Regions from separate parts of the Streptomyces sp. NPDC047853 genome, predicted to be linked through region 1. Evidence: riboswitches for the same ligand, from Rfam matches in the RefSeq annotation. Region 1 holds a riboswitch; each other region holds the start of a gene.
The links. A riboswitch is a leader RNA that binds a small molecule or an ion and turns the genes downstream of it on or off. The one in region 1 is predicted to bind cobalamin.
Positions count from the first base shown of each region.

Region 2: another riboswitch for cobalamin. It lies ahead of ACGF5T_RS21505 (ABC transporter substrate-binding protein); the one in region 1 lies ahead of ACGF5T_RS28415 (cobalamin biosynthesis protein).
Region 3: another riboswitch for cobalamin. It lies ahead of ACGF5T_RS18800 (ABC transporter substrate-binding protein); the one in region 1 lies ahead of ACGF5T_RS28415 (cobalamin biosynthesis protein).

Region 1 covers NZ_JBIDCI010000018.1:56,559-58,810, reverse strand. The annotation lists gene ACGF5T_RS28420 (cobyric acid synthase) at 1-387, opposite strand, end outside; gene ACGF5T_RS28415 (cobalamin biosynthesis protein) at 384-1,349, opposite strand; cobalamin riboswitch at 1,466-1,608, opposite strand; gene ACGF5T_RS28410 (hypothetical protein) at 1,759-1,980, opposite strand; gene ACGF5T_RS28405 (inorganic phosphate transporter) at 2,017-2,252, opposite strand, start outside.
Region 2 covers NZ_JBIDCI010000011.1:115,236-117,487, reverse strand. The annotation lists gene ACGF5T_RS21510 (MFS transporter) at 1-728, shown strand, start outside; cobalamin riboswitch at 796-1,003, shown strand; gene ACGF5T_RS21505 (ABC transporter substrate-binding protein) at 1,046-2,086, shown strand; gene ACGF5T_RS21500 (iron chelate uptake ABC transporter family permease subunit) at 2,083-2,252, shown strand, end outside.
Region 3 covers NZ_JBIDCI010000009.1:130,702-132,953, reverse strand. The annotation lists gene ACGF5T_RS18805 (class I SAM-dependent methyltransferase) at 1-717, shown strand, start outside; cobalamin riboswitch at 810-931, shown strand; gene ACGF5T_RS18800 (ABC transporter substrate-binding protein) at 980-2,005, shown strand; gene ACGF5T_RS18795 (iron ABC transporter permease) at 2,002-2,252, shown strand, end outside.

The DNA.
Region 1 (2,252 bases):
CGCGTCATACGTGCCCCGCAGCTCGGCCAGGCAGTCCAGCACCGTGCCGAGCAACCGGCGCTGGCGCCCGCCGTGGTAGCCGCGGGCGCTCATCTCGCCGACCGGCTTGCCGAGCAGCACGACCTGGCTGCTGCGCTCACCCCCCGGCTTGAGCAGCACCGGGTTCATCAGCGCGGTCGGCTCCACCCGGCACGCCTGCGCCTGCATGGCCTGCGCCCGCCCGATCTCCGCGCCCTCGCGGGTCACGAAGGAGTTCAGCGACATGTTCTGCGCCTTGAACGGCGCGACCTTGACGCCCTGCCGCACCAGCCAGCGGCAGATCCCGGCGGTGACGACGCTCTTGCCGGCGTCGGAGGTGGTGCCGGCGACGAGGAGGCCACCGCTCATGAGTCACGTCCCTTCGTGAGTGCCCGGCGTGCGAGCAGCCGTGCGCCGGCGCACACGCCCAGCGCCAGCCAGCCCACGCGCCGGGAGAGCCGGACGGCCCGGTCGATGTCGCCGGAACCGGCCCGTACGGCGCGGCCGGCGGCCCCGTTGAGGACGGGCCGGTGCTCCACCCGCCCGCCGTAGGAGAGCGTCCCGCCGAGCCGCACGCCGAGGGCGCCCGCGAACGACGCCTCCACGGGGCCGGCGTTGGGGCTCGGGTGCCGCCCGGCGTCGGCACGCCACGCCCGCACGGCGCCCCGCGGATCGCCGCCGGCGACGGTGGCGAGGACGGCGGTCAGCCGGGCGCCGGGCCAGCCCGCGAGGTCGTCGAGCCGGGCCGAGGCCCACCCGAACCGGCGGTACCGGGCGGACTTGTGGCCGACCATGGCGTCCAGGGTGTTCACCGCGCGGAAGCCGAGCAGTCCGGGCACTCCGGCGACGGCGCCCCACACCAGGGCGCCCACCACCGCGTCCGAGGTGTTCTCGGCGACGGACTCGACGACGGCCCGGGCGATCCCGTCGGCGTCCAGGGCCTGCGGGTCCCGTCCGCACAGGTGCGGCAGCCGCGCCCGGGCCGCCTCGACGTCACCGGCCTCCAGGGCCTGCCCGATCGAGCGGGCCTCCCGGGCGAGCGAGGTCCCGCCGACGACGGCCCAGGTGGCCGCGCCGGTCAGTGCGACGGAGGCGGCGGGGGAGCGGCGTACGGCGCGTGCGGCGGAGGCCCCGAGGGCGGCGGCGCCACCGGCGCACAGGGCGGTGTGCAGCGCGCCCCGGCCCCGGTGGTCACGCCACAGCACCCGTTCCACGGCACCGGCGGCACGGCCGAACGCGGCGACCGGGTGCCCGCGGCGCGGATCGCCGAGGAGGAGGTCGCCGAGGAGGCCGGCGGCGGCGCCGTACGCGAAGACGCGTTCGGCGCGCACGGCTCAGCCGGCCGCGGGGCGGGGGAGGGTGTCGCTGGGGCACCCGGAGTCGCCGGTGTACCTGGAACGGCAGCCGCGCATGGCGATACGTCCTCACTCAGGGTGTCCGCGCCCTGGCTGGAAGAGACCGGCGGTGAGAGTTCCTGGCTTCCGGGGAGGGGCTCCCCGGTCACAGTGGCGGGACCGCGCCGGAATCGCACCGGGCTTCCTCTCCTGCCGCCGTAATGGCTCCGGCAGTCCACCACGGCCCGCGAACACCCGTCAACCTGGCGTTGACCTGCGACGGGGGAGTGTGCGAAGCCCCACACGCGGGTGGTGTGCGCCGGCACGCGAAGAGGCGGGGTGCGGGACGGTGGGTGTCCGTCCCGCACCCCGCCTCACGGGTGTGCGGTGATCGTTCGCGCGACGCTCAGGCGACGATCAGGTAGATGCCGTACGCCACCGCCGCCGCGCAGGCCGCGAAGCACGCGTACGCGCCGGTGACCGCGAGGGCCGCGGAGCCGCCCTGGGCGGTGGCCCGCTCCTGGCGGGAGAGGCCGGCGATGCCGAGCGTGAACAGGCCCACCAGGACCACGGTGGACACGAGGCTGACTCCGAAGACGGAGCCTAGAGCTGCCCAGTCGATGCTCATGGAGGTTCGCTTCTTCCTTCGTACCCGGGGGCGGGCTCAGACGGTGGTGGTGGCCGACGGGGACTTGGCGTCGGTCGCGGCGGCCGGGACGGCGACGGCCAGTTCCTCGGCCGCCCCGGTCGGCGGCGGGGAGACCGCGGCCATCGCCGTGGTCACCACACCGGACGGCTCGGGCTCGTCGATGACGTTGGTGTGGTCGACGACCTCGCGCCGGGAGATCTTCCAGATGGCGGCGCTGGAGGCGACCAGGAAGACGGCCACGACGGCGGTGC
Region 2 (2,252 bases), on a different contig from region 1:
GCATCGGGCTCCTCTGGCTCGTCGCGGCCTGCGTGCCCGGACGCGGCGCCCGGCCCGGGGCCGGGGAGGACACGGCGGAGCCTTCGGCCGGGGCGGGCAGGGCGTCCCTGCTGAGCGAGTTCGCGGAGGGGGTCCGCGAGGCCCGCAGGCACCCGTGGTTCCTCGCCGGTCTGGGCGCGCTGACGGCCGTGATAGCCACCGGCTACTCCGCGACCGGCGTCGCCCTGCCCATGGTCAGCCGGGACGAGTACGGCACCGAGGTCGTTCTCGCGGGTGCGATGACCGCGTACACCGCCGGAGCGCTCGGCGGTGCGCTGCTCATCGCCCGCTGGCGTCCCCGCTCCCCCGGCTGGGCCGCCCTGGCCGGCCTCGCCGCCTACGGACTCGCCCCGCTCAGCCTCGTGCTGCCCGTGCACCCGGCCGTCGTGATGGCCGCGTACGCCGTCGCGGGCGTCGGCATCGAGCTGTTCAACGTGCCGTGGTTCACCGCCGCCCAGCGCGAGGTCGCCCCGGACAAACTGGCCCGGGTCTCCTCCCTGGACTTCCTGCTCTCGTACGGACTCGCCCCGGTCGGGCTCGCCCTCATCGCCCCCGCCATCGACGCCTTCGGCGTCACGGCGGTGCTCACGGGCTGCGCGGTCGTCTGCTTCACGGCGCCCGCGGTCGCCGCCCTGGTGCCGAGCGCACGCACCTTCTCCGCCGCCCGGGAGCGCGACGAGGCCCGCTGAGCGCCGCTGCGAAGGGGCCACCCCGGAGGAGGGTCGAAGGTCCGTCGGACCGTACGGGAGAGGGCTGTGATAGCTTCCGGACGCCAGTCGCACTCGTGAACGCGGCCTACGCGTACACGGGTCAGGGAATCCGGTGGGAATCCGGAACTGACGCGCAGCGGTGAGGGTGACGGGCGGGGCAGCAGCCACTGGACGACGGTCACGGCCGGGTCCGGGAAGGCGTTCCGCCGGGATGACCCCGAGTCCGAAGACCTGCTGGTGACCGATCGTTCGCACGGACCCCGCGCCTGGGTCCTGACGTTGAGGAAACCGACACCTTGCAGCTGTCACGTCCCGCCCGTCGTTCCGTCCTGCTCCTGACCGGGGCCCTGTTGCTCACCGGGTGCGGTTCCGGCTCGGGTTCCGGCTCGTCCGGAAAGCCCGCCGGCGCCGGGAAGCGCTCCGTCACGATCGACAACTGCGGGCGGAAGGTGACGGTCGAGGCCCCTCCGCAGCGGGCGGTGTCCCTGAACCAGGGCACCACCGAGATCCTGCTCTCCCTGGGCCTGGCCGACCGCATGGTGGGAACCGCCACCTGGACCGACCCGGTCCTCGCGGGTCTTGAGCGGGCGAACGAGAAGGTGCCCCGGCTCGCCGACGACCAGCCGTCGTTCGAGCGGGTCCTGGACGCCGAACCCGACTTCGTGGCCTCCTCCTTCACCTCCACCCTGGGCAAGGGCGGGGTGGCGCCCCGCGAGAAGTTCGAGGAGCTCGGCGTTCCCACGTACCTCTCGCCCGCCGACTGCGAGGGCAAGGACAACACCGGCGACGGCGACGGCTCCCGGAGCGAGCCCCTGGCCATGGACACCGTCTACCGCGAAGTGCGGGAACTGGCACGGGTCTTCGGGGTGGAGGAACGGGGCGAGAAGCTCGTCTCCGGGTTGGAGAGCCGGGTGGCGAAGGCCGCCGCCGGGACCGGCGCCGAGAACGCCACCGTCCTGTACTGGTTCGCGAACCAGGAGTCCCCCTACATGGCGGGCTGCTGCGGCGCGCCCGGCGTCATCACGAACGCGCTGGGCGCGAAGAACGTCTTCGACGACAGCACGCAGGAGTGGCCCCAGATCAACTGGGAGACGGTGGCCGACCGTGACCCCGACCTGCTCGTCATCGGCGATCTGACCCGCAGGTCGCAGACCGCCGAGTCGGCCGCGAAGAAGATCGCGTTCCTGGAGTCGAATGCGGCGACGAGGAACATGAAGGCGGTGCGGGCGAAGCGGTACGTGCTGCTCAGCGGGCAGGCCATGAACCCCACGATCCGTACGGTCGAGGGCGTCGAGAAGGTGGCCGCGGCGCTGCGCGAGCACGGCCTCGCCCGATGACCACCGCGCTGCGGTCCTCCCGGAAGGTCCGGCCGCCCGGCGCGGCCGGTGTGCTGCGCGGCCTGGCCGGTCTGGGCGGCGGGCTCGCGGTGCTCGCCGTGTCCGTCGCCGTGGCCATCACCGTCGGGCCGGCGGACATCGGCGTGGGCGACGCCTGGTCGGTGGT
Region 3 (2,252 bases), on a different contig from region 1:
TTCTGGACCGAGTTCCACGACTTCCTCTTCTCCGAGCAGCGCTACGAGCAGGCCGAGGAACTGCTCGACACCTCTCCCCTGCTCGCCCTCCCCGACGGAGCACGCGTGCTGGACCTGTGCTGCGGGCCGGGCGTCTTCACCGTGCCCCTCGCCCGCCGCGGGCACCGCGTGACCGGAGTCGACCTGAGCCCGGCCATGCTGGACCGGGCACGCAAGCGGTCGGCCGACGCCGGTGCCGACGTGACGTACGTGCGGGCCGACGCACGCGACTACGAGGCACCGGGCGGCTTCGACGTGGTCCTCAACATGTTCACCTCCTTCGGGTACTTCGAGGACCCCGCCGACAACGCGCGCGTGCTGCGCACCATGTACACCTGCCTGGCGCCCGGCGGCACGCTCGTCCTCGACCTCGCGGGGAAGGAACTCCTGGCCCGCCGGGTCACCCCGCCCAAGGTGGTGCGGCGGGGCGACGACCTGATGGTGCAGACCGACACCGTGCTGGACGAGTGGGCGCGGCTGCGCAGCGAGTGGGTGCTGGTGCGGGGCGACCGGGTGACGCGGGCCACCCTGACGTGGTTCGTGTACAGCGCCGTGGAGTTGCGGCGGATGGCCGAGGAGGCCGGGTTCGGCCGCGTGGAGGTCTTCGGCGGGTTCGACGGCCGCCCCTACGACGAGGACGCCGAACGGCTCGTCCTGCGGGCCGTCCGCGAAGGGTGAGGCAGGAGCGGGGCGTGCGGCCGGAAACCGCACGCCCTTTCGCCGTCGGCTCGGCGAAACGTAGGATCACCTGGTCATCGCCGCGACGGGAGACAGGAAGCCGGTGCGAATCCGGCACGGTCCCGCCACTGTGACCGGGGAGCGCCCCTCCGACACGCCACTGCGCACCGCGCGGGAAGGCGGGGGGAACGTCGATCCGGGAGTCAGGACACTGGTCCGTCGCGGGCCCGATCCGAGGAGCGCGGACTCCAGGAGGCTTCACGTGTCCCAGCTGTTCACCCCTGCCCGCACGCGCGGGTTCCTTCGTGCCACGGCCGCTGCCGTGGCACTGTCGGCGGTGCTGCTCACCACCGGCTGCGGTGTATCCGACGAGGGCGGCGGCGACGCCGAGGCCACCGCCGCCGCGCCCGCGGGCTTCCCGGTCACCGTCGACAACTGCGGCGTGCGGACGACGTACGACAGGCCGCCGTCGCGGGTGGTCACCATCCACCAGCACCCGGCGGAACTCATGCTCGCGCTCGGTCTGAAGGACCGCATGGTCGGCACGGCCTTCCCCGACTCCGCCGTGCTGCCGGAGCTGAAGGAGGACTACGAGGCGATCCCCGAACTGGCGGGAAGGGAGCCGTCGTTCGAGAAGGTCCTGGACGCCGAACCCGACTTCGTCTACGGCGGCTACGGCAGCGCCTTCGCCGAGAACGAAGGCCGCTCCCGCGAGGCGTTCACCGACGCGGGCATCGACACCTACCTCAACCGCGAGTACTGCGGCGAGAAGCAGGTGACGATGAAGGACACGTACGACGAGATCCGCACCATCGGCAGGATCTTCGGCGTCCCGGACCGGGCCGACGCACTGGTCGCGGACCTGGAGGGCCGCGTCGGCAAGGCCGCCACCGGCGTCCGGGGCGAGCCCCGGGTGCCCGTCTTCGTCTACGACAGCGGCGACAAGAGCGCCTTCACCGCGGGCGGCAAGAGCCTCGGCACCGAGCTGATCCGGCTGGCCGGGGGCGAGAACGTCTTCGCCGATCTCGACGACGTCTTCGGCGACGTCTCCTGGGAGCAGGTCGTCGAGCGCAGGCCCGAGGTCATCGCCATCTACGACTACGCCGGCGCCGGAAGCGTCGAGGAGAAGAAGAAGTACCTGCTCTCCCAGCCCGCGCTCGCCGACGTACCCGCCGTCAGGAACAAGCGGTTCGTCGTCCTGCCGCTGACCGCCACCCTGGTCGGCATCCGCTCGGCCTACGCGGTCGAGGACCTGGCCCGCGGGCTGCACCCCAAGAGCTTCCGATGACGCAGACCGCAACCGGCACGTCCACCGGACGGACGGTCCGTCGGCGCGGCGCCGAGGAGCCGGGAGGGGGCGGTACGCGGCTGGCCGTCACGCTGCTCGTCCTCACCGTCCTGCTGCTCGCCTCCGCCACGGCCGGCCTCGCGATCGGTTCCGTCCAGGTGCCGCCCGGCCAGGTGTGGGGCATCGTGACACACGCCCTGGGGGCCGACTGGCAGGATCCGGACTGGTCGCGGGCCCGGGAGACCAT